4 regions of the Streptomyces monticola genome follow, and region 3 is predicted to be linked to each of the others. Evidence: riboswitches for the same ligand, from Rfam matches in the RefSeq annotation. Region 3 holds a riboswitch; each other region holds the start of a gene.
The links. A riboswitch is a leader RNA that binds a small molecule or an ion and turns the genes downstream of it on or off. The one in region 3 is predicted to bind cobalamin.
Positions count from the first base shown of each region.

Region 1: it holds a riboswitch for cobalamin, as region 3 does, so the genes downstream of both, ACFQVC_RS37445 (ABC transporter substrate-binding protein) here and metE (5-methyltetrahydropteroyltriglutamate--homocysteine S-methyltransferase) in region 3, are expected to answer to the same signal.
Region 2: it holds a riboswitch for cobalamin, as region 3 does, so the genes downstream of both, ACFQVC_RS20920 (cobalamin biosynthesis protein) here and metE (5-methyltetrahydropteroyltriglutamate--homocysteine S-methyltransferase) in region 3, are expected to answer to the same signal.
Region 4: it holds a riboswitch for cobalamin, as region 3 does, so the genes downstream of both, ACFQVC_RS11925 (ribonucleoside-diphosphate reductase subunit alpha) here and metE (5-methyltetrahydropteroyltriglutamate--homocysteine S-methyltransferase) in region 3, are expected to answer to the same signal.

Region 1 covers NZ_JBHTCF010000025.1:102,692-110,445, forward strand. Annotated here, with positions in the region: gene ACFQVC_RS37415 (nicotinate phosphoribosyltransferase) at 1-240, opposite strand, end outside; gene clpS (ATP-dependent Clp protease adapter ClpS) at 336-662, shown strand; gene ACFQVC_RS37425 (DUF2017 domain-containing protein) at 662-1,255, shown strand; partial or broken gene ACFQVC_RS37430 (alanine/glycine:cation symporter family protein) at 1,725-3,259, shown strand; gene ACFQVC_RS37435 (amino acid permease) at 3,636-5,096, shown strand; gene ACFQVC_RS37440 (M67 family metallopeptidase) at 5,204-5,626, shown strand; cobalamin riboswitch at 5,598-5,741, shown strand; gene ACFQVC_RS37445 (ABC transporter substrate-binding protein) at 5,790-6,779, shown strand; gene ACFQVC_RS37450 (FecCD family ABC transporter permease) at 6,839-7,754, shown strand, end outside.
Region 2 covers NZ_JBHTCF010000008.1:287,910-295,663, reverse strand. Annotated here, with positions in the region: gene ACFQVC_RS20945 (hypothetical protein) at 1-1,389, opposite strand; gene ACFQVC_RS20940 (alpha/beta hydrolase) at 1,504-2,631, opposite strand; gene ACFQVC_RS20935 (class II aldolase/adducin family protein) at 2,799-3,443, opposite strand; gene ACFQVC_RS20930 (inorganic phosphate transporter) at 3,652-4,938, shown strand; gene ACFQVC_RS20925 (hypothetical protein) at 4,974-5,195, shown strand; cobalamin riboswitch at 5,352-5,497, shown strand; gene ACFQVC_RS20920 (cobalamin biosynthesis protein) at 5,664-6,611, shown strand; gene ACFQVC_RS20915 (cobyric acid synthase) at 6,608-7,754, shown strand, end outside.
Region 3 covers NZ_JBHTCF010000001.1:823,564-831,317, reverse strand. Annotated here, with positions in the region: gene ACFQVC_RS03390 (BCCT family transporter) at 1-536, shown strand, start outside; gene ACFQVC_RS03385 (hypothetical protein) at 565-780, shown strand; gene ACFQVC_RS03380 (NUDIX domain-containing protein) at 819-1,307, shown strand; gene ACFQVC_RS03375 (hypothetical protein) at 1,440-1,715, shown strand; gene ACFQVC_RS03370 (Sir2 family NAD-dependent protein deacetylase) at 1,795-2,526, shown strand; gene ACFQVC_RS03365 (hypothetical protein) at 2,579-3,289, opposite strand; gene ACFQVC_RS03360 (methylated-DNA--[protein]-cysteine S-methyltransferase) at 3,345-3,848, opposite strand; gene ACFQVC_RS03355 (AlkA N-terminal domain-containing protein) at 3,859-5,367, opposite strand; cobalamin riboswitch at 5,478-5,705, shown strand; gene metE (5-methyltetrahydropteroyltriglutamate--homocysteine S-methyltransferase) at 5,850-7,754, shown strand, end outside.
Region 4 covers NZ_JBHTCF010000004.1:162,473-170,226, forward strand. Annotated here, with positions in the region: gene ACFQVC_RS11905 (carbon starvation CstA family protein) at 1-1,799, shown strand, start outside; gene ACFQVC_RS11910 (CstA-like transporter-associated (seleno)protein) at 1,820-2,023, shown strand; gene ACFQVC_RS11915 (carbon starvation CstA family protein) at 2,220-4,439, shown strand; gene ACFQVC_RS11920 (YbdD/YjiX family protein) at 4,439-4,699, shown strand; cobalamin riboswitch at 4,852-4,975, shown strand; gene ACFQVC_RS11925 (ribonucleoside-diphosphate reductase subunit alpha) at 5,110-7,527, shown strand; gene ACFQVC_RS11930 (ribonucleotide-diphosphate reductase subunit beta) at 7,641-7,754, shown strand, end outside.

The DNA.
Region 1 (7,754 bases), on a different contig from region 3:
GAGGACGGCGTCGTCGAAGCGGAAGTTCTCGACGGCGTCAAGGACGCGCCCCGTACCTGCCACGACGCCGTAGCGGCGCCCTTCGGGCAGTCTGCGGGTGAAGACCTCGAAGACCGAGCGGCGCTCGGCGGTGCCGGCCTTCAGGGCGGCCTGCAGCATCGTCAGCTCGTAGTGGTCGGTGAAGAGCGCCGTCGACGGCACATCCACGGGCAGACCGAGGCCGGGGTCTGCAGCGTTCAAAGGCCCACTGTTCATGCTTCCGGATGCTACCCCTATCTCGTCACTCTGACGATTTCCGGGGGTCATTTGTGCGGGAGCCGGGCGCAAGTGGCAGCATGGGGCAAGTGAGTGTGGCTCCCGATGTGTCCCCCGTAGAGGTCCAGCGCCCCGAGTCGGCGGAGGAGGTCTCCGCCGTCGTGGAGCCCGATGTCCCCTGGGTCACGATCGTGCACAACGACCCGGTGAATCTCATGAGTTATGTGACGTATGTCTTCCAGACGTACTTCGGCTACTCGAAGGACAAGGCGCACAAACTGATGCTCGACGTCCATCACAAGGGGCGCGCGATCGTCTCCAGCGGTACCCGCGAGGAGATGGAGCGCGATGTGCAGGCCATGCACGGCTACGGCCTGTGGGCGACCCTGAGCCAGGACCGCACCTGATGGCCGGGCACTTCGAGCCGATCCCCGGCGGCGGCGCGGCCGTGGCGCTCGACGAGGTCGAGATCTCCATCCTGCGCTCGCTCGCGGTCCAGCTCCTCGAACTGATCGGGCCGGGACCCGGCGGCGCGGAAGCGGACCCCGACCCGCTCGCGGAGCTGTTCGCCGAGGGCCCGAGCGAGCCGCCGTCCGACCCGGTCCTGCAGCGCCTTTTCCCGGACGCGTACGGCGACCCCGAGGCGGTCCCGGACGACCAACTCAAGGAGTACTCGGCCGAGTTCAGGCGCTTCACGGAGAACGACCTGCGGGCCGGCAAGCGGGAGAGCGCCCTCGTGGTGGTGCACTCCCTGGACGCGCTCAGCTCCGGCGGCGACGGCGGCGCGGTGCTCAAGCTCTCGGTGGACGAGTCGAAGCAGTGGCTCGGCTCCCTCAACGACCTGCGGCTCGCGATCGCCGCCCGCCTCGACGTCATCGACGAGGAGGACACGGACCTCCTTTATCAGCTGCCGGACAGCGATCCGCGCAAGCCGATGGTGATGGCGTATCTGTGGCTGGGCGGGCTGCAGGAGACGCTCGTCGAGACGCTGATGGCCTGAGCGCAGCGCGCTCACGCGGTCACGCGGTGGATGTGACGGCATATACCCCGGTTCGCCGAGGCTGAGAGCCCGATTACCGGACGCAATCTCGGCCGTCTGCCCGAATGCGATCCCGTCACAGCGGGGCCCCTTCCTGACAGGTGGGGGCCTTTTTGCTGTTTTGCGGGTGACCTGCGTCACGTAAAGCAGCGTTAAAGACATGGCGAGAATCGTCAACTCCATTTCCGGCGCCACCCCTCGCCGCAGTGGAGACCTGGCGCATCGCCAGCAACGCACGACGCAACGACACGCGTCCAGCGCATGCCCGAGGCATGCCCGGCGCGCGCACGACCGAGGCACCACCTTGTCCGGGTCCGCGGACAAGGAACGCCCCAAGTCGCCGATCGGACAACGGCGTTCGCTCCAGCCCGCACTTCTGCCCTGCTGCCGCTCCAGCCGTGCAGCAGCACTGCGCCATCGAGGCAGTCACATGTCACTCGATTCCATCACCACCTCCATCGACGACGCGATCAGTGAGCTGAGCACGTCGAGCCCGTAGCCACCTGGCCCGGCGAGGTCGTCTTCCATTCGGTGCCCGTCGCAGGCACCGAACTGCCCCTGACCGTCGCCTGGTTGGTGGTCGCCGGCCTGGTCTTCACGGCCTGGTTCGGAGCCATCCAGCTGCGTAAGTTCAAGCTCGCCGTGGACGTGGTGAGAGGGAAGTGCGACGAGAAGGGGTCGGCCGGCGAGGTCAACCACTTCCAGGCGCTGACCGCCGCGGTCTCCGGCACCGTGGGCCTCGGCAATATCGCCGGTGTCGCCGTCGCCGTCTCCATCGGTGGTGCGGGCGCCACGTTCTGGATGACCCTGTGCGGCCTGCTCGGTATGGCCACCAAGTTCGTCGAGGTCACCCTCGGTGTGAAGTACCGCCAGGTGCACGAGGACGGCTGTGTCTCCGACGGCCCGATGCACTATCTGCCCAAGGGCCTCGCCGAGCGCTTCGGCTCCGGCGGCAAGGCGCTCGGCAAGGTGCTCGCCGTGCTCGCCTCCGTGATGATCCTGTTCTTCGGCCTCTTCGGCGGCAACCTGTTCCAGGTCAACCAGGGCTACGCGCAGCTGGTCTCCGTCACCGGCGGCGAGGGCGGCGCCATGGGCTCGTCCGCGGGCGCGCTCTTCTTCGGCCTGATCATCGCGGCCCTGGTCGGCATCGTGCTGCTCGGCGGCATCCGCTCCATCGCCTCGGTCACCAGCCGTCTGGTCCCGGCCATGGCCGGCCTCTACATCGTGGCCTGCCTGGTCGTCATCCTCGTCAACGTCACCGCCGTCCCGTCCGCGATCGCCACGATCGTCGAGGGTGCCTTCAACCCCGAGGGTGTCGCGGGCGGTGTCCTCGGTGCCCTGATCATCGGCTTCAAGCGGGCCGCGTTCTCCAACGAGGCCGGTCTCGGTTCCTCTCCGATCGCGCACTCCGCGGTCAAGGCCAAGCACCCCGCGAGCGAGGGTCTGGTGGCGCTCCTCGAGCCGTTCATCGACACCGTCGTCGTCTGCACCATGACCACGCTGACCGTCGTCATCGCCAGCCCCGACAGCTGGGAGGCCGGAAGCGGCCAGGTCGAGGGCGTCACCGTCACCTCGGACGCCTTCGGGACCGTGCTGCCCTGGTTCTCGTACGTCCTGACCGTCGCGGTGCTGCTCTTCGCCATCTCGACCGTGCTGACCTGGGGTTACTACGGCCTCAAGGCCTGGACGTACCTCTTCGGCCGCAGCCGCGCCAGCGAGGTCACGTACAAGGCGATCTACACCGTCTTCTCGGTCGCCGGTGCGCTCCTGACCCTGCAGACGCTGATCGACATGGCCGACGCGGTGCTCTTCCTCCTCGCCGTCTTCAACATCATCGGCCTCTACCTCCTCGCCCCGATCGCCAAGCGGGAGCTGAACTCGTTCCTCGCGTACGTCCAGCGCCGCAAGAACGGCGAGCAGGAGCCGGAGTCGGAGGACGCCGCGCTGGAGAAGGCGAAGGTCTGACAGCCCGACCGCCCCGCCCTGCGCAGGGCGGGGCGACCGAGGGCCCGCGCCCACCCGTTCCGGTGGGCGCGGGCCCTCGCGCGTTCGCTCAACGGACTCTCAAATCCGGATAACGATCCCGTCACCCATCCGGCCGTTATTGCCGTCGCAAGGGGCCTTTGTCCGGTTCTTCCTGTGGTCCGTGCCACATTTTTTCCCGAGGGGCGTTCGCCGCGCCGTGGTAAATCTTCACGACCACTCGCGTGACGCCACCCATGTACCGCGAGGGCGCCCCGTCGGCCGAACGTCGATAGGCAAAAGCTCCATCCACATCCGGGGGGTCGGGACCCGATCCGGGCCACAGTGGCACGGGTCGGCATGGAGAAAGGCGCACATCATGACCTCAGCGCAGGTCGACAAGCAGTACGACGGCAATGAGGCCGTGGCCGGCGGCACGTCCGGCGAGGGGTACCAGCGCGGCCTCGGCGCCCGGCAGATCCAGATGATCGCGATCGGCGGTGCCATCGGCACCGGCCTGTTCCTCGGCGCCGGCAAGGGCATTTCCAAGGCGGGCCCGAGCCTCATCCTCGTGTACGCCCTCGCGGGTCTGGTCATCTTCTTCATCATGCGGGCGCTCGGCGAGCTCCTGATGTACCGCCCGGTGTCGGGCTCCTTCTCGGAGTACGCCCGTGAGTTCATCGGCCCGTTCGCGGGCTTCGTGACCGGCTGGACGTACTGGCTCTTCTGGGTCGTCACCGGAATCACCGAGGTCACCGCGGCCTCCGAGTACATGCAGTTCTGGACCAAGAACGCCGACGGCTGGCTCAATCAGCCGCAGTGGGTGTTCGCGCTGATCTTCACCGTGGTCCTCTTCGGCGCCAACCTGATCTCCGTGAAGCTCTTCGGCGAGCTGGAGTTCTGGTTCTCGATGATCAAGGTCACCGCGATCATCGGCATGATCCTCATCTGTGCCGGCATCCTCACCATCGGCTTCTCCGACGCCGCCGACAGCGCCTCCATGTCGCTCCTGTGGAGCGAGGGCGGCTTCTTCCCGCACGGCGTCGGCAACTCCCTGATGACCCTGCACCTGGTGATGTTCGCCTTCATGGCCGTCGAGCTCGTCGGCGTCACCGCGGGTGAGTCCAAGGACCCGAAGACCGTGCTGCCCAAGGCCATCAACACCGTGCCGTGGCGGATCGCCGTCTTCTACGTCGGTGCGCTGATCATGATTCTGTCGGTCGTGCCGTGGACCCACTTCCAGCCCGGTGTCAGCCCGTTCGTCGCCGCCTTCGAGAAGATGGGCCTCGGTATCGGTGCCGCGATCGTGAACTTCGTGGTCCTCACCGCCGCCCTGTCCTCCTGCAACTCGGGTATGTACTCCACCGGCCGGATGCTGCGCGACCTCGCGCTGAGCGGCCAGGGCCCGAAGTTCTTCACCAAGCTGACCAAGAACGGCCTGCCGCTCGTCGGCACGAGCTTCTCGGCCTCGCTGATGCTGTTCGGCGTCTGGATCAACTACGAGTTCCCGGGTGAGGCGTTCGACTACGTCGTCTCCTTCGCCACCATCTCCGGTATGTGGGCCTGGATCATGATCCTGATCAGCCAGCTCAAGTACCGCCGCAAGGCCGACCGCGGTGAGCTGCCGCAGTCCAGCTTCAAGGCCCCCGGCGCCCCCTACACCAGCATGTTCGCCCTCGCCTTCATCGCCGCGGCCATCGTGCTCATGGGCGTCGACGAGGAAGCGCGGATCTCGCTGTACTTCGCCCCCCTCTGGGCTCTGATCCTGACCGTCGGCTATCTGGCCGTGCAGCGTCGCAAGCAGGCCGCGGCGCCGGCCCTGGAGGACACCAAGAGCTGAGGCAGGAGGCGGCACCGAAGCGTCCGGAGCACCCGGCGTCTCAGCTGCTGTCTCAATAGATGGGCCGCGGATCTCAGATCCGCGGCCCATCTGCTTATTCTCATCAGATGCTGACCATTACCCAGGCCCTGCACGACCAGATCGTCGCCCACGCGCGCGAGGACCACCCCGACGAGGCGTGCGGCGTGGTCGCGGGCCCGGTCGGCACCGGCCGTCCCGAGCGCTTCATCCCGATGCTGAACGCCGCGCGCTCGCCCACGTTCTACGAGTTCGACTCGGGCGACCTGCTCAAGCTGTACCGCGAGATGGACGACCGGGACGAGGAGCCCGTGGTCATCTATCACTCGCACACCGCGACCGAGGCCTACCCGTCGCGCACGGACATCTCGTACGCGAACGAGCCGGGCGCCCACTACGTCCTGGTGTCGACGGCGGACGCGGACGACGCCGGACCGTTCCAGTTCCGCTCCTTCCGGATCGTCGAGGGGGAGGTCACCGAGGAAGAGGTCGAGGTCGTGCAGGCATACTGAGCGCTGACCTTTGAGGCGGCAGGAGCCAGGAACCCGGTGCGAACCCGGGACGGTCCCGCCACTGTGACCAGGCACGGCCTGGAAGTCAGGAACTGACCTGCCGCCCTCTCCCACCGACCAGGGGACGCGGAAATCCCCCGGAGAGGCCCCAGTTGTGTCCTCAGTGACCTGGCCCGCGCGCACCCGTGCCCTCATAGCCACGGCCGCCCTGCTCGCCCCGCTCGCCGCCTGCTCGTCCGGCGCCGCGAACACCGCGCAATCCGGGGGCGAGCCCGCCGCGGGCTTTCCGTACACGGTGACCAACTGCGGCGTGAAGACCACCTTCAAGGCGCCCCCGAAACGCGCGGTCACCCTCAACCAGCACGCCACCGAGGTCATGCTCGAACTCGGCCTGCGCGACCGGATGGCGGGCACCGCCTACCTCGACGACCGGGTACTCCCCGAGTACGCGGCGGACTACAAGTCCCTGCCGGTGCTCGCCGACGAGTACCCCTCGTACGAGAAGCTCCTGGCCGCGAACCCCGACTTCGTCTACGGCGGATACGCCAGCGCCTTCGCCGCGACGGACGGCCGCGCCCGCGCGTCCCTGCAGAAGTCCGGCATCGAGACCCGCCTCAACATCGAGAGCTGCACCTCGGGACCCTCCACGATGAAGGACGTCCACCGGGAGGTCCGCGAGGTCGGCGCCACCTTCGGCGTACGCGGGCGCGCGCAGAAGTGGGTCGAGGGCGCCGAGCGCGAAGTCGCGGACACCACGGCCCGGTTGAAGGGCGCGAAGCCGCTCTCGGTCTTCGTCTACGACAGCGGCGACAAGACCGCCTTCACCGCCGGCGGCAAGGGCATCGGCAACGAGATCATCGAGCGCGCCGGCGGCCGCAATGTCTTCGCCGACCTGAACAAGCCCTTCGCCGACGCCTCTTGGGAGAAGGTCGTCGAGCGGGCCCCGGATGTCGTCGTGATCTACGACTACGGCGGTACCTCGGTCGCCCAGAAGAAGAAGCGCCTCCTGGACGACCCGGCCCTCGCCGACGTCCCGGCCATCAAGCACCGGCGCTTCGCCGTGCTGCCGCTGTCGGACGCGGTCCTCGGCGTACGGGCACCGGCGGCGGTGGAGAAGCTGGCCAAGCAGCTGCACCCGGACTCCTTCCGGTGACCCGCACCCGCCCGGCCCCGGTGCCCCGCACCCGCCGACCGGCAGTGACCCGCACCCCCGTGACCCTCGTCGTGCTGGGCGCCGCCCTCGCGGTGGCGGCGCTCGCGGGGCTCGCCCTCGGCTCCGTACGTATCCCGGCCGCCGATGTCATGGCCGCGCTCACCGGGAACGCGGAGCCGTCGCCGTACCGCACGATCGTCCTCGACGTCCGGCTGCCCAGGGTCCTGCTCGGCGCCTGCGTGGGTGCCGGGCTCGCCGTCATCGGGGCCGTGCTGCAGGCGCTGGTGCGCAATCCGCTCGCCGATCCGTTCCTGCTCGGTGTCTCCTCCGGTGCCTCCGCCGGCGCGGTCGCCGTGATCGTGCTCGGCGGGAGCCTGGGCCTGGCCGGAGTGGCGACGACCGTGTCCGTGCCGATCGCGGCCTTCGTGGGCGCGATGGGCTCGCTCGCGCTCGTCTACATCCTGGCCAGAAGCGGCCGCGGCGGCTTCACCACCGGCCGCCTGATCCTCGCGGGCGTCGCGGTCGCCTATATCCTCTCCGCCCTGACCAGCCTGTTCCTGGTCGTCTCGGCCCGCGCCGACCACCTCAAGGAAGTCCTGTACTGGACGCTCGGCGGCCTCGGCAGCGCCCGCTGGGACATGCTCGCCCTGCCCGCCGCCGTGCTCGTCGCGGGCACCGCGCTCCTGCTCGCCCTGGCCAGGCCGCTCGACCTGCTGCTCGTGGGGGAGGAGGGTGCGACCGTGCTCGGCCTGGACACCGCGCGCTTCCGCGCCGCCGTCTTCGTCCTCGCCTCACTGCTCACCGGCGTCCTCGTGGCGTACAGCGGGGCCATCGGCTTCGTCGGCCTGATGGTGCCGCACGCGGTCCGTATGGCCGTGGGCGCCGGACACCGCAGACTGCTGCCCGCCGCCGCGCTCGCCGGGGCGTTCTTCCTGGTCGCGGCGGATCTCGCGGCGCGCACGGTGGCGGCGCCGC
Region 2 (7,754 bases), on a different contig from region 3:
TCAGGCGCCGCCCGTGTGCACCTGGAAGGCCGCACGCCGTACCGCCTTGGCGAGTGCCGGGTCGGGGTGGGCGGCGGCGAGGGCGACCAGGACCTGAACGGTGCGCGGGTGCCCCACCGCCCGTACTTCCTGCAGCAGCGAGGGCACCGTGGGCTGTACCGCCGACTCCAGGTGGCGGACGAGGAGTTCGGCCTCGCCGTGGTCGGCGACGGCCGCGGCGGTGTCCACCCACAGCCAGGTCGACTCCTGCCGGGTCAGCACCGTGTGCACGTCCTCCGGGTCCACGCCCTCCTGCTCGGCGAGCCACATCAGGGCGTACGGCCGCAGGCATGTCTCGTCGACGGCCGCCCGCACATCCGGCTCGGCGGGGGCGCCCACGACCCGCAGCGCCTCGAAGGCGAGGCCGCGCAGGAGCGAGTCGTCGCCGCGCGCCGCGCCCAGGAGTTCGGTGACGGCGCTGCCCACCGGGCGGGCCGCGAGCCAGGCGCGGTACTCGGCGCGGGCCGCGTTCGGACGGAGCCGGGCACAGCCGCGCAGCATCTCCTCGGCGGAGTGCTCGATATTCCCCGCGGGGCTCTGCGCGGCCACGATGATCTGCTCGAGCTTGACCCAGACCGCCCAGCTGCCGAGCGGCGTGAGCGTCGCCTGATCATCTGTCAGGGTCAGTGCGCCGACGGCGGCGAGGGAGCGAAGGGCCCAGTCGAGGAGCGGCGGCAGCGGGGTGTCCGTCTCGGGCACGGGCTCGGGCCGCGGCCCGAACGGGATCTCGCAGCGCTCGTCGCGCAGTTCGATGACGCGCTGCTGCAGCAGGTCGAGGAGCTGCGACACGGGCACGGGCCCGTCGGAGAGCTGCAGCAGGGACAGCAACTGGGGCATCGCCTCGATGACTTCGGCCACCGCGGCCGGGGCGAGGTCGGCCGGCGCCTGGTGCACGAGGGACCAGGCGTCGAACAGGGCGACCCAGCCGCGCAGCACGGCGGAGTCGTCGCGGTCCCAGGCGCGCAGGCGCCAGCCGGCGCGTGCGGCGCTGCCGTGCACCTCGACGAGGCCCGCGAGGCGTGCGGCGTCCCAGGCGGCGTGCGCCTCCTTGGGCGTCAACCGGAGGTCGGCCGCGGCGCGTTCGGCCGCCTCGGCGGAGAGCGTGCCGCCGCAGCCGGGGCGCAGCCCCGCACCGCGGCCCGGCGCGGCATCGGCCCAGCGGGCGATCCTGGCGGCCCCGGCGAGCCCGGTACGCGCCATGCCGGCGAGCACCGCGGGCGCCGGAGTGCCCTCCGGCGGGCGCGGCGCGGGACGCCGTGTGCGCCGCTCGGTCACGGCCCGTGGGGCGGTGGCGAGCGTGCGGGGACGGACGAGTCGGAGCCTGGAGTCGCGCGGGGTACGGGACGTCACGAGGGCAGTCTTCCCGCTCGGGGCTCGAAAGCCCAAACGGAATGGGTCGGTCGGGGTCCGTCCGCCCTTCACATCAGGGGTACCGCGCCCCTTGCGCCAGGGTTTCCCCGCCGTTCACATCAAAGGGGTCAGAAAGCGCCGGAGCGTCTCTTCGTACGCCGTCGGGTCCGCGTTCCACATCGCCGCGTGGGGCGCGTCCACGACCGTGTGCAGGCTGACCAGATCGGGGCGGCGGGCGGCCAGTTCGCGGGAGCGGGCCCAGGGGGCGAGGGTGTCGTCCGGGCCGTGGATCAGGAGGGTCGGCACCCGCAGCGTCGCCGTGTCGGCGGCTTCGACGACGCGGTCACCGCGCAGTCCCGTACGCCCCTGGGCGGCCCTGACCGCCAGCGGGAGGAGCGCCGACGGGGTGTGGCGGGCCGAGGCGAGGGCGCGCAGGGTGGCTTCCCAGTCGAGCACCGGCGAGTCGAGGACCAGACCGCTGATCCGGTCGCGGAGCCCCGAGTGGGCGGCCGCGTGCAGGGCCATCGAGGCGCCGGTCGACCAGCCGTACAGGACGACGTGCTCCGCGCCGTAGCGCACCGCGTACCGGATCGCCGCGTCCAGGTCGCGCCACTCCGTCTCGCCCAGGTGCCGCAGGCCGTCGGGGGAACGCGGGGCGCCCAGGTCGCCGCGGTAGGCCAGGGACAGGACGGGGAGCTGCTGGCGGTGCAGGAAGTCCATCACCACCATGGGGTGCTCCCGGGTGGTGCCGAGGCCGTGCACCGCGATCACCCAGGTGTTCCTGCGGGCCGGCACGAACCAGGCGGGCAGGCCGCCCAGCTCCCCCGGGATGTCGACGTCCGCGTGGTCCAGGCCCAGGGCGTCGCGCGGGTTGCCGATGTGCACCTGCGGGGTCAGCCAGACCCGGGCGCCGGGGTCGAGGCTGCCGTGGGTGACGCCGACGAGCCGGCGTACGACGGTGTCGGCCGCGGGGGCCGTGCCGTCCAGGACCGGGCCGACGATCGCGTGGCAGCCGTCGCCGGTGAGGCCGTAGGTGCCGGGGCGCAGGGCGGCCAGCGCCCGGGTGAGGGTGACCCGGTCGCCGCCGTTGGCGTGCACCGTCAGGCGCGGGTCCGTGGGCAGGGGACGGCCCGGGGGCGCCTTGAGCGCGACGTCGCTGGCGTAGCGGCCGGCGGCGACGGCGGCGGCACCGGCGCCGAGTACGGCGGTGAGTGCCGCGGCTGCGGCTGATGCGGGGCGCATGCGCTCCAGTTTCGACGGGGTCGGCCCGGTGGGCCAGTCGGAGTGCGGCACGAGTACCCGGGTCCGCGCCGTGATTCCCCGCTCTGTTCAGCCTTTCCGGGCGGCCTTCCGTCCGGCCCTCACGGTCGGCCTCTCCGTCTCAGCCCTTCTGTTTCAGCCGTTCCGCCTCAGCCTTTCTGTCCGTAACCGCTGAGCTGCTCCGCCGCCGCCCGCAGCTGCTCGGGAGCCAGGAGGGACGGTGCGCGTCCTGGCACGGAGTGGGCGGTCAGCCAGAGGCGGCACATCCACTCCAGTTGGGCCGTGCGGTCGTAGGCCTGGTCGAGAGCGTCGCCGTAGGTGACGGCGCCGTGGTTCTGCAGCAGGCAGCCGGTGCGGTCGCGCAGGGCGTGCAGCATGTTCTCGGCCAGCTCGTCCGTGCCGTAGAGGGCATAGGGGGCGACGCGGACGGGGCCGCCCAGGATCGCGGTCATGTAGTGGACCGGCGGCAGTTCCTCGACCAGGGTGGAGACGGCGGTGGCGTGCAGCGCGTGGGTGTGGACCACGGCCGCCGCGCCGGTCGTGCGGTAGACCGCCAGGTGCAGGGGCAGTTCGCTGGTGGGTTTCAGGGTCCCGGCGACCTGCCGGCCGTCCAGGTCGACCGCGACGGTGTCGGCGGGGGTGAGGCGGTCGTACGGGACGCCGCTCGGGGTGATGAGGATCCGGTCTCCCACGCGTACCGAGACATTGCCCGAGGTGCCGACGACCAGTCCTGCGGCGGCGGTTCTGCGGGCCGTCGCGACGAGGTCGGCCCAGGCCTCTTCTGCTTCTGCCATGCGGCGATCCTGCCAGGGTGCCGCCGCCCGCGGGCAGAGTGATGAGGGTCTCTTCCGAGGGCCGGCGGGACGGCTGAAGCGCTCCATAGAGGGATCGGCGCAAGGACCCCCGCCGCGGGACACCCCACCGCCTGCCTCAGTTCACTTTCCGTTCACCCAGGTTGCCTACGTTCCACGTGCCACTGACGTCGAACGATTGCCTGGGTAAATGGAACACATCACGCTGCTGCTCGCGATCGTGATCGTGACAGCTCTCGTGTTCGACTTTACGAACGGTTTCCACGACACCGCCAACGCGATGGCGACGACCATCTCGACCGGCGCTCTCAAGCCCAAGACGGCGGTGGCCATGTCCGCCGTGCTCAACCTCGTCGGCGCGTTCCTCTCCGTGGAAGTCGCCAAGACGATCTCCAGCGGGCTGGTCAGAGAAGACGGCATCCAGCCCGAAGTGATCTTCGCGGCCCTGGTGGGTGCCATTCTCTGGAACCTCCTCACCTGGCTGGTGGGACTGCCCTCCAGCTCGTCGCACGCCCTCATGGGCGGTCTGATCGGCGCCACCATCGCCTCCATCGGGATCAGCGGGGTCAACGGCGGTGTCGTCGTGACCAAGGTCCTGATCCCCGCGATAGCCGCCCCGCTCGTCGCCGGTATCGCCGCGCTCCTGGCCGCGAAGCTGGCGTACAAGCTCGGCAAGAACGCCGGTGAGAAGTCCAGCGCCAAGGGCTACCGCTCCGGGCAGATCGCCTCCGCCGGTCTCGTGTCCCTCGCGCACGGCACCAATGACGCGCAGAAGACGATGGGCATCATCACCCTGGCCCTGGTCGCCGGTGGCGCGCTCGCGCCCGGCTCCAACCCGCCGGTCTGGGTCATCGTCTCCGCCGGACTCGCCATCGCCCTCGGTACCTACCTCGGCGGCTGGCGCATCATCCGCACCATGGGCAAGGGCCTCACCGACCTGCAGCCGCAGCAGGGCTTCGCCGCCCAGACCTCGGCCGCCGCGGTCATCCTGGCCTCCTCCAACCTGGGCTTCTCGCTCTCCACCACGCACTCCTGCTCCGGCGCCGTCATGGGCGCGGGCCTCGGCCGCAAGGGCGGTGTGGTGCGCTGGTCGACCGCGACCCGGATGTTCATCGCCTGGGGCCTGACCCTGCCGGCCGCCGGACTGGTCGCCGCGGGCGCCGAGTTCGTGGCCCGCCAGGGCGACTGGGGCATCGCGGCCGTCGCCGTCTTCCTCGTCGCCTCCTGCGCCGCGATCTGGTTCATCTCCCGCCGCCAGGTGGTCGACCACACCAATGTGGTCGCCGACGACACGGACAGCGCCGGCGTGCCGGCCGAGCCCGCGGGCGTCGTCACCACCGCCATCGCCGCGGTCACACCGCCGCCGGCCGCCACGACCGCCGTGGCCGAAGAGGCGGACGACGTCCGCAAGACCACCGTCCACGCCTCGTCGGGCGCCGTCGCGGACCCCGCGCGGCCCGCCGGTGCGACCGTCTGAGCCCGGCTCACGGTCCGAGTTAAGGAACACGCATGATCGACATCGACTGGGCGGCGCTCGGCTCCGTCTTCGGCGTCAGCCTCGTGGCGACGGTCGCCCTGGTGGGACTGTTCACCCTCGGCATCGCCGGCCTCTCCAAGCAGGAGGCGGCCACGGCGCAGGGCGGCTCCGCGCCGCTCGCCCGCACCGGCGCCTACGCCTGCTTCGCGCTGTGCGCGGCGGCCGTGGCGTACGGGATCTTCCTGATCGTCGCCTGACGGCACCATCGCCGGTACCCGTACCGGTCGGATCCGCGAACCGCCCCGCGGCGGCCTCCACCCGAGGTCGCCGCGGGGCGGTTTTCCGTGCGCCGCGGACCGGTTCGCTGTGGGGCTCCGCACACTCTTCCGCCGCAGGTCAAACCTGAGTTGACGGGCGTTCGCGGGCGTGGTGGACTTCCGGAGCCCATACGGCGACATGGAGAGGAAGCCGGTGCGAATCCGGCGCGGTCCCGCCACTGTCACCGGGGTTCACCCGAACCCCGTGAGCCAGGAACTCTCGCCGCCGTATCCGTCGAACCAGGGCGCGGACCCTGAGTGAGGACAACATCGCCATGCACGGCTGCCGTTCGGCTGTCTCCAGTACGTCGTCCCGTACGTCCAGAACATCCAGTACGCCCAGTGCTGCCCGTACGTGCAGTACCTGCTGTGCCCCGCCCCTTCGAGGCGTGACGGCCGGCTGAACCCGTGCGTGCCGACCGTGTCTTCACGTACGGCGCCGCCGCCGGGCTCCTCGGCGACCTCCTGCTCGGCGACCCCCGTCGCGGGCACCCGGTCGCCGCGTTCGGCCGGGCCGCGGGTGCCGTTGAGCGAGTCCTCTGGCGCGACCACCGCGGGTGGGGCGCGCTGCACACCACCGTGTGCGTGGGCTCCGCCGTGGGCGCCGCCGCGCTCGCCGGCGCCGCCGTACGCCGCTCCCCCGCCGCCTCACTCGCGCTGACCGCCGCCGCCACCTGGGCCGTGGTGGGCGGTACTTCGCTCGGCCGTGAGGCGCGCGCCATCGGCGGTGCGCTCGCCGCCGGGGACATCGACGTGGCGCGTGAGCGGCTGCCGCATCTGTGCGGACGCGACCCCGCCGCCCTCGACGCGGACGGCATCGCGCGCGCCGTCGTCGAATCCGTCGCCGAGAACACCTCCGACGCCGTGGTCGGCGCCCTGGTGTGGGGCGCGGTGGGCGGAGTGCCGGGGCTCGTCGGGTTCCGGGCCGTGAACACGCTCGACGCGATGGTCGGTCACAAGTCGGCCAAGTACCGCCGCTACGGCTGGGCTTCGGCGCGGCTCGACGACGTGGCCGGATGGCCGGGGGCACGTCTGACGGCGGCGCTCGCGGTGGCGGCGGGCCGGGACCGGCGCGGGGCCGTGCGGGCCTGGCGCGCGGACGCTGAGCGGCATCCGAGCCCCAACGCGGGCCCGGTGGAGGCGTCCTTCGCGGGCGCGCTCGGGGTACGGCTCGGCGGGACCCTGTCGTACGGCGGGCGCGTCGAGCACCGGCCGGTGCTCAACTCCGCGGGGCGCCGGGCCGAAGTCCGTGACATCGAGCGGGCCGTGCGGCTTTCACGGCGCGTGAGTTGGGCGGCGCTCACCGTGTGTGCGGCCGCGCGCATCCTCGTACAGAAGAAGAGGCGTACCTCATGAGCGGTGGACTACTGGTCGCCGGGACCACATCCGACGCCGGGAAGAGCGTCGTCACCGCCGGGATCTGCCGGTGGCTGGCCCGCAAGGGCGTCGCCGTCGCGCCCTTCAAGGCGCAGAACATGTCGCTGAACTCCTTCGTGACACGCGAAGGCGCCGAGATCGGCCGTGCGCAGGCCATGCAGGCGCAGGCCGCACAGATCGAGCCGACCGCGCTGATGAACCCGGTGCTGCTCAAGCCCGGCAGCGACCGCAGCAGCCAGGTCGTCCTGATGGGCAGACCGGTGGGCGAGATGAGCGCACGCGGCTACCACGGAGGGCGCCAGGAATCGCTCCTCGGCACCGTCGTGGACTGTCTGGAGCAGCTTCGGGGCACGTATGACGCGGTGATCTGTGAGGGAGCGGGCAGTCCCGCCGAGATCAATCTGCGGCGTACCGACATCGTGAACATGGGCGTCGCCCGCGCCGCCCGCTTCCCCGTCGTGGTCGTCGGGGACATCGACCGGGGCGGGGTCTTCGCCTCGTTCTTCGGTACGACGGCACTGCTGAGCGCGGACGACCAGGCCCTGGTCGCCGGGTACTTGGTGAACAAGTTCCGCGGCGACGTGTCGCTGCTCGAACCCGGGCTCGACATGCTGGAGCGGCTCACCGGGCGGCGTACGTACGGCGTCCTGCCGTTCGCGCACGGGCTCGGCATCGACGAGGAGGACGGGCTCCGGGTGTCCTTGCGCGGGGCCGTACGCGAGTCCGTCGTCGCACCGCCCGTCGGGGACGACGTGCTGCGCGTCGCCGTGTGCGCCGTACCGCTGATGTCCAACTTCACCGATGTCGACGCCCTGGCCGCCGAGCCGGGTGTCGTCGTGCGGTTCGTGGACCGGGCCGAGGAAATCGTCGACGCCGACCTGGTCGTGGTGCCCGGAACACGCGGCACCGTCAAGGCACTTGAGTGGCTGCGCGAGCGCGGCCTCGCGGACGCCCTGGCACGCCGGGCCGCCGAAGGGCGGCCGGTGCTGGGGATCTGCGGCGGCTTCCAGGTGCTCGGCGAACACATCGAGGACGATGTCGAGTCGCGCGCCGGGGCCGTCGACGGGCTCGGCCTGCTGCCCGTGCGGGTCCGGTTCGAGAGCGAGAAGACCCTCGCCCGGC
Region 3 (7,754 bases):
GCATCCGGCTCGACGAGACCGGCAAGGTCGACATGGCGGGCAAGATGAAGGAAGGCGTGGAGGCCTCCCTGTTCGGCATGCTGGACGGGCTGCCCATCGGCACGGTCACGTCCTGGGTGGCGATGCTGCTCGTCATGACGTACTTCGTGACCAGCGCCGACTCGGCGTCCCTGGTGATGGGTTCGCTGACCAGCAGGGGCGCCCTGCACCCGAAGACCTGGCTGGTCGTCGCCTGGGGCGTGCTGATGGGCGCGGTCGCCGCGGTGCTGCTCGTGGCGGGCGGCCTGGACTCGCTCAAGACGGCGACGATCCTGGTGGCCCTGCCGTTCGTGCTCGTGATGCTGACGCTCTGCTGGTCCCTCTACAAGGAGCTGCGCGACGATCCCGGCGCCGGTCCCGCCCGGCACCAGGCGCTGCACGGCCTGCGGGACGCGGTCAAGGCGATGGTCGGCGACGCGATCACCGAGCAGGGCGCACCGACCCGTCACCACCGGCTGCGGCGGATCGTGAAGTCCCGCAGCCAGGACGAGGAATGACCCGGTACCCGCCCGGCAGGGAGTGTGTATGAAGCGCCGTACGACCGTGCTGACCGCCGCCGTCATCGGCGCCCTGTCCGCCACCGCGCCCGCCCACGCCGCCGCCGGTCCCGACCCGATCGTGCGCACCGGTGACATCGATGTGCTCGAGGACGTCCTGGAGCACATCAGTGTCCCGGTCGGCGAGGGCGGGCGCGCGGTGCACCAGCTGTACGGCTCCTCCCGTGGCACGGCCGGGGACTGAACCGGACCGCGTCCCGCCCACCGCCTAAGCTCGGCGGGATGACTCTCGACTACGCCTCCTACATCGCAGGCCTGCCCAAAATCCTCGCCGGCGCCGCCGTGCTCTTCCGTGACGGCGAGGGCCGGGTGCTGATCCTGGAGCCCAACTACCGGTCCGGCTGGGCCCTTCCGGGCGGCACCATCGAGTCGGACGAAGGCGAGACCCCGCGCGAGGCGGCCCGCCGGGAGACCAAGGAGGAGATCGGTCTCGACGCGGTGCCGGGGCCGCTGCTCGCGATCGACTGGGTCTCCGGTGCGGACCGGCCGCCCATCGCGGCCTATCTGTACGACGGTGGCGTTCTGGCGCCGGAGCAGCTGGACGCGATCGTGCTGCAGGAGGAGGAGCTGGACTCCTGGCGCCTGGTGCCGGTCGCCGAACTCGACGCGTACGGACCGCCGTGGCTGGTCCGCCGTGTGACGGCGGCCCTGGCCGCGCTCGAGGCGGGCCGCGGCCCGGTGGAGCTGGTGGACGGCTACCGCGCGGGGTGAGGGCCGCCGCGCGGGGTGACGGCCGCCGCGCAGAGTGACGGCCGCCGCGCAGGGTGGGACCGTCCGGCGAGAGGTGCTGGAAACGGCGGAAAGTGCAGGCACCCCTGGCCGCGGCATGCGGTAGGAACCAGGATGGTGAGCGGGAGGCCGGTCCTCGGCAGCCCCGGGGAGGGGAGCGCGATGCACTGCTTCGACTGCGCGAAGGACAAGCGGGTGGTGGTGGCCCTCGCGGTGTGCCGGCACTGTGGCGCGGCGGTATGCGAACAGCACGCGCGCGTGGCGGAGGTCGCCGCGCAGCGCCCGGCGGGCCTGGCACCGGGCGTACCGGTGCGGGCGACCCGCCTCATGACCTGCGGGGTGTGCCGCGAGCCCGAGCGTCCGGGCGGCCGGGTGACGCACGCGACGTGACGCGACGCGAGGCGACGGGCCCGCCGCCGCAGGGGATTTACGCTCGCACCGCGCGGGGACGGCTGCGTACCCTCGCGCCATGACCAAGCAGCCCCTCGTCGCGATCCTCAGTGGTGCCGGTGTCTCCACGGACTCCGGCATCCCCGACTACCGCGGCCCGCAAGGGCTTTGGCGACGCGATCCCGAGGCGCAGAAGCTTGTCGAGTACGACTCCTATGTCTCGGACCCGGAGATCCGCCGCCGCTCCTGGCAGATGCGGCGCGCGAACCGCACGCTGCAGGCCGAGCCGAACGCCGCGCACCGCGCGGTGGCGGACCTCGAGCGGGCCGGGGTGCCGGTGCGGGTCATCACGCAGAACGTCGACGGGCTGCACCAGCTCGCCGGGCTGCCCGCCCGCAAGGTGCTCGAACTGCACGGCACCGCACGGTCGGTGGTGTGCGTGACCTGCGCGGCCGGCTCGTCCATGGCGGACGCCCTGGCACGGGTCGAGGCCGGCGAGAGCGATCCGGCGTGCCTGGAGTGCGGCGGCATCCTCAAGTCGGCGACCGTGATGTTCGGCGAGCGGCTCGACCCGGCGGTGCTCGGCGAGGCGATGGCCGTCGCCAGGGCCTGCGAGCTGTTCATCGCGGTCGGTACGAGTCTGCAGGTGCAGCCCGCGGCGTCCCTCGCCGGACTGGCGGCGGAGCACGGGGCGCGGCTGATCATCGTCAACGCGGAGGAGACTCCGTACGACGATCTCGCCGCGGAAGTCGTCCGCGAGCCGATCGGCACGGCGCTGCCCGCGCTCCTCGCCCGGATCGCGGGCTCCTGATCCCTGCCCCCTGATCCCTGCCCTCTGCCCTCTGCCCTCTGCCCTCTGAGCCTCAGAACTTCAGGTCGTCGTCCCAGGACGTGCCGAACACCCCGTCGTGGCTCTCGAGGAGGGCGACGAGTCCTGCCGCCACGCGCGGGTCCAGAGCGTGCTCGGACACCTTGAGGTGGGGGCTGTCCCAGTCGAGCTCCGTCCGCCCGTCGCGCCGCCACTTCATGCGGCGTGGCATCCGCGCGACATCGCCGTGGCCCCCGAGGAAGGACAGGACGATGATGGAGAGCTGAATCGGGGAGATCAGCCACCAGACGAACCACCAGACGGGGTGGCCCTTGCCGCCGCTGAGTTCCGCGGCGCCGTGCTGCATCACCGTCCAGCGCGTTCTGATCCCCTTGGTCAGGGCCCTGTCGCGGACGACGGTCGCCAGCGGTTCCTGTGCCGCGCCGAGCACCTCGTACGCCACCGCCTTGCCCTCTGCCGACTGCCGCGTGACGACATGGGCGTAGACCTGCTGCCGGTATGGGTCGGCCCACAGAGTGAAGGCGCGGAACCCGGAACGGCGTGCCTTGCGGTACTCCTTCACGCCACCGGGCGGCAGGACGCGTTCGGGATAGGCGAGGGCGGCGGCCGTCCGGCGGTCTTCGGGGGCGTCCACGGGGGCTGCCTGTATCGCCCGGGTCACCCGGCCGTCGGGCTCCGGCCGTTGCTGCTTCTTGCTCGCCGGGCCCGTTGTGACCGTTGTCCGCAGCCATACCCTCGTGGCCATGGTCCGCCTTCCCACCGTGACGTGTACATGTGCCAGGCGGACCTTACCCTCCTGCTCAGAACAGGCCCGCCGCGGCCCTTTCCGCTCCTTCGGACTCCAACAGCCGCTGCTTGCGGTCGAGTCCGCCGCCGTATCCGGTGAGGCTGCCGTCGGCGCCCACGACGCGGTGGCAGGGCACGATGATGCCGACCGGATTCTTGCCGTTGGCCAGGCCCACGGCGCGGGAGGCGCCCGGTTTGCCGATTTCGGCGGCGAGTTCGCCGTACGTACGCCGCTCTCCGTAGGGGATACGCAGGAGTCCGGCCCACACCTCGCGCTGGAAGGGGGTTCCTTCCAGGTGCAGCGGCAGGTCGAACACGGTGCGCTCGCCCGCGAAGTAGGCCGTCAGCTGGCGGATCACCTCGTCGAAGGGCGGGTCGTGCGGGTCGGCGCGCTCGCCGAAGGACTCATCGGCCGGGCGGTGGCGCTGCCCGGCCATGTAGAGGCCGGACAGGACGCCGTCGGTGGCGACCAGGGTGAGCGGGCCGTACGGGCTGTCGGTGACGGTGTGCCGTTTCATGGCAACTCCCTTATGCGGGCAGGTGGTTGATGGGATGGTCGTCCGTGGCCCACAGATACTGGACCGCATAGGCCCGCCACGGCCGCCAGGCCGCCGCTCGCGCGGTGAGCGCGGCGGGTGTGGACGGCAGACCGAGGCCCTGCGCGGCCCTGCGGACACCGAGGTCGGTGGGCAGGAACGCGTCCGGGTCGCCGAGGGCGCGCATCGCGATGACGTCGACCGTCCAGGGCCCGAAGCCCGGCAGATCCCGCAGCCGGGCGCGGGCCTCGTCGCGGTCGCTCTCGACGCCCAGTTTCAGGGTGCCGTCGGCGAGTCGGCCGACCAGGGTGGTCAGCGTGGTGCGGCGGCTGCGGGGCAGCGCCAGGGACTCCGGGTCGAGCGCGGCGAGCGCCTCGGGGGCCGGGAAGAGATGGGTGAGGCCGCCTTCGGGGTCGGCCACGGGTTCGCCGTGGGCGAGGACGAGGCGGGCGGCGTGGGTACGGGCCGCGGCCGTCGAGACCTGCTGGCCGAGCACCGCGCGTACCGCGAACTCCGCCTCGTCGACGGTACGCGGCACCCGGCGGCCCGGCGCCTTGTCGACCAGCGGGGCGAGCAGTTCGTCGGTGCGCAGCTGTTCGTCGACGGCGACCGGGTCGGCGTCGAGGTCCAGCATGCGGCGGCAGCGGCTGATCGCCACGGTCAGATCGCGCTGGTCGGTCAGGGCCAGTCGGCAGCCGATGTGGTCGGCGGCCGGAGTGAGGGCGACGACGCCATGGCCGTAGGGCAGCCGCAGGGTGCGGCGGTAGGCGCCGTCGCGCCACTCCTCCACGCCGGGCACGGCCGTGGCGGCCAGATGCCCGAAGAGGTTGTCGGGGTTGAGGGGGGCACGGAACGGAAGGCGCAGGGTCAGCACGCCCGGGGCGGCCGCCCCAGTGGTGTCCCGGCCACTCTTGCCGGCGTGCCCGGCATGCCCGGCGCGCGCGGCGCGGGTGCGCAGGTCGCCGGGGGCCAGCGCGTACACCTCGCGGACCGTGTCGTTGAAGGTGCGGATCGAGGCGAAGCCGGCGGCGAACGCGACGTCCGCCATGGGCAGTCCGGTGGTCTCGATCAGGATCCGGGCGGTCTGCGCTCGCTGCGCGCGGGCCAGGGCGAGCGGCCCCGCACCCAGCTCGGCGAGCAGCTGCCGCTCGATCTGCCGGGTGCTGTAGCCGAGCCGCGCGGCCAGACCCGTGACCCCCTCGCGGTCCACCACGCCGTCGCCGATCAGCCGCATCGCGCGGGCCACCGTGTCGGCCCGGTGATTCCACTGCGGCGAGCCGGGTGTGGTGTCGGGGCGGCACCGCTTGCAGGCCCGGAAACCGGCCTGCTGGCAGGCCGCGGCGCTCGGGTAGAAGCGCATGTTGGCCGGCTTGGGCGGCACCACCGGGCAGCTGGGACGGCAGTAGATCCCGGTCGTCACGACCGCGGTGAAGAAGACCCCGTCGAAGCGGGCGTCCTTGGACTGAACGGCGCGTACACAGCTCTCGGTGTCGGTGTGCATACGTCAAGCTTCGCCCACTGCTCCCGCACCGGCTGGCGGGAATCCGACATGAACCTTCCGCTGCCAGGAACTGCCCGACCGCCCGCGCATACGTCCGCCCTGCGTGCCCTAGGCTGACCGCTGCAGCTGGTTCGCCCTGTCCGCCAGACAGGCGCGTCGCAAGAGGGAACCCGGTGGGAATCCGGGACTGCCCCGCAGCGGTGAGCGGGAACGACCGCCGTCATACGCACTGGGTCCATGAGTCAGGACCCGGGAAGCGACGGCCAGTAGGGGCCGCGTCCCGACAGGGATGTGGCGTGCCCGTGAGTCCGAAGACCTGCCATCTGCCCGTGCGCGACCGCGCACGGCTTCTCGGTGACCTCGAGGGCGGGTCGGCGGCAGCAGCGCGAGCATCCCCTGCGGAACTCGCCGCACATCGCCGTTCCTTCGCGTCCTCGCCCGGTCCCGGGATTCCTGAACGAGTGCTCGCGAAGGAGAGTTCCGTGACAGCCACATCCGCATCCGGCGCCGCCGCATCCGCGGCCCGCACCGCCGGCGCCACCGTGTACGGCTACCCCCGCCAAGGCCAGAACCGGGAGCTGAAGAAGGCGATCGAGGGCTACTGGAAGGGCAGGACCGACGCCGAGACCCTGCGCCGCACGGCCGCCGAACTGCGCCGCACCACCTGGCAACAGCTCGCCGACGCCGGTCTGCACGAGGTGCCCACCGGTGACTTCTCGTACTACGACCACGTCCTGGACACCAGCGTCATGGTCGGCGCGATCCCCGACCGCCACCGCGCCGCCGTCGACGCGGACCCGCTCGACGGGTACTTCGCGATGGCCCGCGGCACCCAGGACGTGGCGCCCCTTGAGATGACCAAGTGGTTTGACACCAACTACCACTATCTCGTCCCGGAGTTGGGCCCCGACACCGTCTTCACCGCCGACCCGGGCAAGCAGGCCGCCGAGCTCACCCAGGCCCTGGCGCTCGGGCACACCCCGCGCCCGGTCCTGCTCGGCCCGGTCACCTATCTGCTGCTCGCCAAGCCGGCCCCCGCCGCGGCGCCGGACTTCGAGCCGCTGACCCTGCTCGACCGGCTGCTCCCGGTGTACGCCGAGGTCCTCGCCGATCTGCGGGCGTGCGGCGCCGACTGGGTGCAGCTCGACGAGCCCGCCCTGGTCCAGGACCGCTCCCCCGCCGAACTCAACGCCGCCGCCCGCGCCTACCGCGATCTCGGCGCCCTCACCGACCGGCCGAAGCTCCTGGTCGCCTCCTACTTCGACCGGCTCGGCGAGGCCCTGCCGGTCCTGGCCAAGGCGCCCGTCGAGGGACTCGCCCTCGACTTCACCGGGCCCGCCGCCGCTCAGGTCGACGACCTGGCCGCCGTCGGCGGGCTGCCGGGCAAGCGCCTGGTCGCGGGGGTCGTCGACGGCCGCAATGTGTGGATCAACGACCTGGAGAAGTCCCTGGCCACCCTCGGCACCCTGCTCGGCCTGGCCGACCGCGTCGATGTGGCCGCCTCGTGCTCGCTCCTGCACGTCCCCCTGGACGCCACCGCCGAAAGGGGCCTCGACCCGCAGATCGCCCGCTGGCTGGCCTTCGCCCGGCAGAAGACCGCCGAGATCGCCACACTCGCCCGTGGCCTGACCCGGGGCACCGACACCATCACCGCCCAACTCGCCGCCAACCGCGCCGACTTGGCATCGAGGAGCGGATCGCCCCTCACCCATGACCCGGCGGTACGCTCCCGCGCCGCGGCCGTCACCGACGCCGACACGCGCCGCTCCCAGGCCTATCCCGAGCGGGCCGCCGCCCAGCGCGAGCGGCTGCGGCTGCCGCTGCTTCCGACCACCTCCATCGGCTCCTTCCCGCAGACCGGCGAACTGCGCACCGCCCGCGCCGATCTGCGCGCGGGACGCCTCGGCCCGGACGCGTACGAACAGCGCATCGAGGCCGAGATCCGCGAGGTCGTGGCCTTCCAGGAGAAGACCGGCATCGACGTCCTCGTGCACGGCGAGCCCGAACGCAACGACATGGTGCAGTACTTCGCCGAGCAGCTCACCGGCTATCTCGCGACGCAGCACGGCTGGGTGCAGTCCTACGGCACCCGCTATGTCCGCCCGCCGATCCTGGCCGGCGACATCGCACGGCCGCAGCCGATGACGGTGCGCTGGACCACGTACGCCCAGTCCCTCACCGAACGGCCGGTCAAGGGCATGCTCACCGGCCCGGTCACGATGCTCGCCTGGTCCTTCGTCCGTGACGACCAGCCGCTCGCCGACACCGCGCGGCAGGTCGCCCTCGCCCTCCGCGACGAGGTGAACGACCTTGAGGTGTCCGGGAGTTCGGTGATCCAGGTGGACGAGCCCGCGCTGCGCGAGACGCTGCCGCTGCGCTCCGCGGGA
Region 4 (7,754 bases), on a different contig from region 3:
TGGGATATCTCCCCGGCACCATCTGGATCATCGTCGGCGTGATCTTCGCGGGTGCCGTGCAGGACATGGTGGTGCTGTTCTTCTCCACCCGGCGCAACGGCCGTTCGCTCGGGCAGATGGCGCGCGAGGAGATCGGTCCGTTCGGCGGGGCGGCGGCGCTGCTCGCCACCTTCGCCATCATGATCATCCTGCTCGGGGTGCTCGCCCTGGTCATCGTGAACGCCCTCGCGCAGTCGCCCTGGGGCACCTTCTCCATCGCGATGACGATTCCGATCGCCCTGTTCATGGGCTTCTATCTGCGGGTGCTCAGGCCCGGCCGGGTCTCCGAAGTCACCCTGATCGGCGTCGCGTTGCTGCTGCTCGCGATCGTCGCGGGGCGCTGGGTGGCACAGTCCTCGCTCGCCGACACCTTCACGCTCGCGCCCTCGACGCTGGTCATCTGGATGGTGGCGTACGGCTTCGTCGCCTCCGTGCTTCCCGTGTGGATGCTGCTCGCGCCGCGCGACTACCTCTCCACCTTCATGAAGATCGGCACCATCGGGCTGCTCGCGCTCGGAGTGCTCGTCTCGCTGCCCACGATGAAGATGGACCCCGTCACGGACTTCGCGGGGCGCGGCGACGGGCCGGTGTTCGCGGGCTCGCTCTTCCCGTTCGTCTTCATCACCATCGCCTGCGGCGCCCTGTCCGGATTCCATGCGCTGATCTCCTCCGGTACGACACCGAAGATGATCCAGAAGGAGACGCAGGTCCGGATGATCGGCTACGGCTCCATGCTGATGGAGTCATCGGTGGCGGTCATGGCCCTGGTCGCGGCGAGCATCATCGACCCCGGCCTGTACTTCGCGATGAACGCGCCCGCGGGTGTCATCGGCGACAGCGTGCAGAGCGCGTCCCAGGCGGTCGCGAACTTCGGCTACTCCATCTCCCCGCAGGACCTCGCGGCCGCCGCGAAGAACGTCGAGGAGGCCACGCTGCTCTCCCGCACCGGCGGCGCCCCGACCCTCGCCATCGGCGTCTCGGAGATCTTCTCCCAGGTCACCGGGGGCGGTCTCAAGGCCTTCTGGTACCACTTCGCGATCATGTTTGAGGCGCTGTTCATCCTGACCGCGCTCGACGCCGGCACCCGCGTGGGCCGGTTCATGCTGCAGGACATGCTCGGCAACGTCCACAAGCCGTTCCGCAATGTGAGCTGGAAGCCCGGACTCCTGATCACCAGCGCCGCCGTGGTCGCCCTGTGGGGCTACTTCCTCTGGGTCGGCGTGCACGAGCCGCTCGGCGGGATCAACCAGCTCTTCCCGATCTTCGGGATCGCCAACCAGCTGCTCGCCGCCGTCGCCCTCGCCGTGTGCACCACGCTCCTGGTGAAGTCCGGGCACCTCAAGTGGGCCTGGATCACCGGGATTCCGCTGGCCTGGGACGCCACGGTCACCCTCACCGCGAGCTGGCAGAAGGTGTTCTCCAGCGATCCGCGCGTGGGCTTCTTCGAGCAGCGCTCCGTCTACCAGGACGGCATCGACGCGGGCAAGGTCCTGCCGCCCGCCAAGAGCATGGACGACATGCACACCATCGTCACCAACTCCACGGTGGACGGGGTGCTTTCGGCCGCCCTCGCCCTGCTGATCGTGATCATCCTCGTGGACGCGGCACGGGTCTGCGTCAAGCACGTACGCGACCCCGGGGCCTCCCGGCTCAGCGAGGCGCCGTACGTGGAGTCGAAGCTGACCGCGCCGGCCGGCCTCATCGCCTCCAAGGAGGAGAAGGCGGAGCTGGCGGCGGAGCGCGAGAGGCAGCGGGCATGACAGGAGGCATGACGGGGGGCATGACGGCGAGCAGGGTCCGGCGGGCACTGGCCTGGGTGCGGTGGTATGTCCGTGAACTCACCGACGAGTCCGCGTACGACCGCTATGTCGAGCATGCGCGCAAGAACCACCCGGGTGTCCTCGTGCTGTCCCGGCGCGACTTCGAACGGATGCGGACGGACCGCCAGGAGTCGGACCCGAGACAGGGGTTCCGCTGCTGCTGACCGCTGCTGCCGGCGGCCACCGCCGGCAGCCACCGCCGGAGCCGGGGAGTGCCCCTGGCCACTGCCGGCGCGGCGCCGTGACGCTATCGGCGACCTTTCGTAGTCGTACCGATATGCGGACGGGGGGTGACTCCTGATGAGACAGTCGCCTAGATTTCCTGCGGATTAACAGGGTGATCTAGGGGACGGAGCCACCATGCCGGAGTCGGCATCCACCAAGACGCGAAGCACGCGAAGAATCACACCCAAATCGATCGTCATCTGGACACTGGTGGCGCTCGTCGGCGGCGTCGGCTGGGGCGTACTGGCGCTCTCGCGGGGCGAGGAGATCTCGGCCGCCTGGATGCTGGCGGCCGCACTCGGCTCGTACGCCATCGCCTATCGCTTCTACTCCAAGTTCATCGCGAACCGGGTGCTCAAGGTCGACAAGACCCGGGCGACCCCGTCCGAGCGCCTGAACAACGGTGTCGACTTCCACCCCACCGACCGGCGGGTGCTCTTCGGGCACCACTTCGCCGCGATCGCGGGCGCGGGCCCCCTCGTCGGCCCGGTGCTCGCGGCCCAGATGGGTTATCTCCCCGGCACCATCTGGATCGTCGCGGGCGTGATCTTCGCGGGTGCCGTGCAGGACATGGTCACCCTGTTCTTCTCCACCCGCCGCGACGGCCGCTCGCTCGGCCAGATGGCGCGGGACGAGATCGGGCCGTTCGGCGGCGCGGCCGCCCTGGTCGCGGTGTTCGCGATCATGATCATCCTGCTCGCGGTGCTCGCCCTGGTCATCGTGAACGCCCTCGCGCACTCGCCGTGGGGTGTCTTCTCCATCGCGATGACGATCCCGATCGCCCTCCTCATGGGCTTCTATCTGCGCATCCTGCGTCCCGGCCGGGTCACCGAGGTCTCCGTCATCGGTGTCGCGCTTCTGCTGCTCGCCATCGTCGCGGGCAGCTGGGTGGCGGAGTCCTCGTGGGCCGACACCTTCACGCTCGAACCGGGCACGCTGGTCATCTGGATGGTCGTCTACGGCTTCCTCGCCTCCGTGCTTCCGGTCTGGATGCTCCTGGCGCCCCGTGACTACCTCTCGACCTTCATGAAGGTCGGCACGATCGTGCTGCTCGCACTCGGCGTCGTCATCGCGCTGCCGACGATGAAGATGCCGGCGGTCACGGAGTTCGCCTCCAGCGGCACGGGCCCGGTCTTCTCCGGCTCGCTGTTCCCGTTCGTCTTCATCACCATCGCCTGCGGCGCCCTGTCCGGCTTCCACTCCCTGGTCTCCTCCGGTACGACACCGAAGATGATCCAGAAGGAGTCGCAGGTCCGCCTGATCGGCTACGGCTCCATGCTCACCGAGTCGTTCGTGGCGATCATGGCGGTGATCGCGGCGTGCATCATCGAGCCCGGTCTGTACTTCGCCGTCAACTCGCCCGCGGGCGTGATCGGTTCCACCGTGGAGTCCGCATCGCAGGCGGTGCAGGGCCTTGGATTCACCATCTCGCCCGAGCAGTTGACGCAGGCCGCCAAGGATGTCGAGGAGGCCTCGCTGCTCTCCCGCACCGGTGGCGCCCCGACCTTCGCGCTCGGTATGTCGGAGATCTTCTCCGCCGTGATCGGCGGTGCCGGGCTCAAGGCCTTCTGGTACCACTTCGCGATCATGTTCGAGGCGCTGTTCATCCTGACCACGGTGGACGCGGGCACCCGTGTCGGCCGCTTCATGCTGCAGGACACGCTCGGCAACGTCTGGAAGCCGCTGCGCGACGTCAGCTGGAAGCCGGGCGTCTGGCTCACCAGCGCGGTCGTGGTCGGCGGCTGGGGCTACTTCCTGTGGGTCGGCGTGCATGACCCGCTGGGCGGCATCAACCAGCTGTTCCCGCTGTTCGGTATCGCCAACCAGCTGCTCGCCGCCGTCGCCCTCGCCGTGTGCACCACGCTGCTCATCAAGTCCGGGCGCCTCAAGTGGGCCTGGGTGACCGGCATTCCGCTGGTCTGGGACGCGGCGGTCACCCTGACCGCGAGCTGGCAGAAGGTGTTCTCCGACGACCCGAAGGTCGGCTTCTTCGCGCAGCGCGACAAGTACCAGGCCGCGATCGACTCGGGCGCGGATCCGCTGCCGCCCGCGAAGACCGTCGACGACATGCACACCGTGGTCACCAACTCCACGGTGGACGGCGTCCTTTCGGCCCTGTTCGCGGTCCTCATCCTGGTCGTCCTCGCGGACGCGGCGCGGGTCTGCGTCAAGGCCATCCGCAAGCCCGGTACGGCCAAGCTCTCCGAGGTGCCCTACGTCGAGTCCAAGGTGGTCGCGCCCGCCGGGCTCTGGGCCACCAAGGAGGAGAAGGCCGAGCTGGCGGCGGTGGGAGCCGGCGGCGGCGACGCCGGCGGCTCGAAGGACGATGTGCCCGCCGGGTCCGGGTCGTCCTGATGGGCACCCCGGGCTCCGCGCACCACCCGGCTTCCCCGGGCGCCGCGCACTCCTCGGCCTCCCCGGGCACCGCGAACTCCTTCTGGGCGCGCGCCCGTTACTGGTGGCGGGAGCTCACGGGCGAGGCGGTGTACGACCGGTATGTCGCCCATGCCCGGGCCTGTGCGCCCGGCACCGAGGTCATGTCGCGGCGCGAGTTCGAGCGCGAGCGGATGGACGCGCGCGAGGCGGATCCGCGGGAGGGCTTCCGCTGCTGCTGAGTCGCCGCCGGGCTCCCGCTGAGCCCTCGACGAGTTCCCGCAGGGTTCCCGCCGAGCCGTCAGCGGGCTCCCCGCCGGGCCACGACTGAGCCACGACCACCGGAGCGCGACACAACATATGGGGGCTGCCACAACAGGCGGCCCCCACATGTATGCTCGTGCTCGCTGTCGTCGCAGGGGAATCCGGTGCAAATCCGGAACTGTCCCGCAACGGTGTATCGGTGCGCTTTTGCGTACCCGTCAAGTCCGAAGACCTGTCGACAGTGCGCCCGTGCCGCCCGGCTCGGGTGCCAACGACGTCCGGGTCTCGCGGAATGGGCCGGTGGACGCGATGCGGTGTGCCGTTCGCCAGGCCTCCGCTACGCCGCCATCCCCCGCAAGGCCCCGAGCCGAGCGAGGGAGTGCTCCACGTGACCATCGCGCCAGCCGATCCCGTCTCACCCCAGACGGAACGCCGTGCCGACCACCAGGTCGAACCGGAACGGGCGGGTGACGCCCCCGGAACCGCGCTCCTGCGCACCCTGACCGAGCTGACCGCCGATCTGCCCGACACCGACCCGGGCCGGGTCGCGGCCGCCGCGCTGCGCGGCCGGAACGCCGGTTCGGACGAGGCGGAGCTGCGCGAACTGGCCACGGAGGCGGCGGCGGGACTGATCTCCGAAGACCCGGCGTACGCCCGGCTCGCCGCCCGGCTGCTCACGCTCGCCATCGCCGACGAGGCCGCGTCGCAGGGCGTCACCACCTTCACCGAGTCCGTCGCGACCGGCCACCGCGAGGGCCTGATCGCCGACCGCACCGCCGAGTTCGTACGCCGTCACGGCGCCCGGCTCGACGCGCTCATCGCCACCTCTGTCGACGAGGGCGCCGACGACCGCTTCGGCTACTTCGGACTGCGCACCCTGCACAGCCGCTATCTGCTGCGGCACCCGCTGACCCGCAAGGTCGTCGAGACGCCGCAGCACTTCATGCTGCGGGTGGCCGCCGGACTCGCCGAGGGCGAAAGCGAGCGCGCCCTGGAGGAGGTCGAGGCCCTCTACGGCCTGATGAGCCGCCTGGACTATCTGCCGTCCTCGCCGACGCTCTTCAACTCCGGCACCCGGCACCCGCAGATGTCCAGCTGCTATCTGCTCGACTCACCGCTCGACGAACTCGACTCCATCTACGACCGCTACCACCAGGTGGCCCGGCTCTCGAAGCACGCCGGCGGCATCGGGCTCTCGTACTCCCGTATCCGCAGCCGGGGTTCGCTGATCCGGGGCACGAACGGGCACTCCAACGGCATCGTCCCGTTCCTCAAGACCCTGGACGCGTCGGTCGCCGCCGTGAACCAGGGCGGGCGGCGCAAGGGCGCGGCCGCGGTCTACCTGGAGACCTGGCACTCCGACATCGAGGAGTTCCTGGAGCTGCGCGACAACACCGGCGAGGACGCCCGGCGCACCCACAATCTGAATCTCGCGCACTGGATCCCGGACGAGTTCATGCGCCGGGTCGCCGCCGACCAGGACTGGTCGCTGTTCTCCCCCGCCGACGTGCCCGAGCTCGTGGACCTGTGGGGCGAGGAGTTCGACGCCGCCTACCGGGCGGCGGAGGCCAAGGGCCTCGCCCAGCGGACCCTGCCCGCGCGGGATCTGTACGGCCGCATGATGCGTACCCTCGCGCAGACCGGCAACGGCTGGATGACCTTCAAGGACGCCGCCAACCGCACCGCCAACCAGACCGCCGAGCCCGGCCACACGGTGCACTCGTCGAACCTGTGCACCGAGATCCTGGAGGTCACGGACGACGGCGAGACGGCGGTCTGCAACCTGGGGTCCGTGAACCTGGGCGCCTTCGTCGACCCGGACGCCGGTGCCGACGGCATCGACTGGGAGCGGCTCGACGCCACCGTGCGCACCGCCGTGACGTTCCTCGACCGTGTCGTGGACATCAACTTCTATCCGACCGAGCAGGCGGGCCGGTCGAACGCCAAGTGGCGCCCGGTGGGCCTGGGCGCGATGGGCCTGCAGGACGTCTTCTTCAAGCTGCGGCTGCCCTTCGGCTCCGACGAGGCCAAGGCGCTGTCCACCCGGATCGCCGAGCGCGTCATGCTCGCCGCGTACGAGGCGTCGGCCGAACTCGCCGAGCGCAACGGCCCGTTGCCCGCCTGGGAGAAGACCCGCACTGCGCGCGGTGTCCTGCACCCCGACCACTACGGCGTACAGCAGCACTGGCCCGAGCGCTGGGCGGCGCTTCGGGAGCGGATCGCCGCCACCGGCATGCGCAACTCGCTGCTTCTGGCGATCGCCCCGACGGCCACCATCGCGTCCATCGCGGGCGTCTACGAGTGCATCGAGCCGCAGGTCTCCAACCTCTTCAAGCGCGAGACGCTGAGCGGGGAGTTCCTGCAGGTGAACGCCTATCTGGTGGCGGACCTGAAGCGCCTCGGCGTCTGGGACGCCAAGACCCGCGAGGCGCTGCGCGAGGCCAACGGCTCGGTGCAGGGCTTCAGTTGGGTTCCCGAGGAGATCCGCGACCTGTACCGCACGGCGTGGGAGATCCCGCAGCGCGGCCTGATCGACATGGCCGCCGCCCGCACCCCGTACCTCGACCAGGCACAGTCGCTCAATCTCTTCCTGGAGACGCCGACGATCGGGAAGCTCTCCTCGATGTACGCGTACGCCTGGAAGCAGGGCCTGAAGACGACGTACTACCTGCGCTCGCGCCCGGCCACCCGGATCGCCCGCGCCGCCGGTTCGAACCCGGCCACTCCCGTCCCCGCGCAGGCCACGACGGAAGAAGCCGTCGCCTGCTCCCTGGAAAACCCCGAGTCCTGCGAGGCCTGCCAGTAATGACCGCCGCACCCGAGAAGACCGAGACAACCGCGAAGGCCGCGAAGGCCGAGAAGGCCGAGAAGGCCGAGAGGAATCTGCTCGACCCGGGCTTCGAGCTGACCCTGCGCCCCATGCGTTACCCGGACTTCTACGAGCGCTACCGGGACGCCATCAAGAACACCTGGACCGTCGAGGAGGTCGACCTCCACTCCGACGTGACCGACCTCGCCAAGCTCTCACCCGGC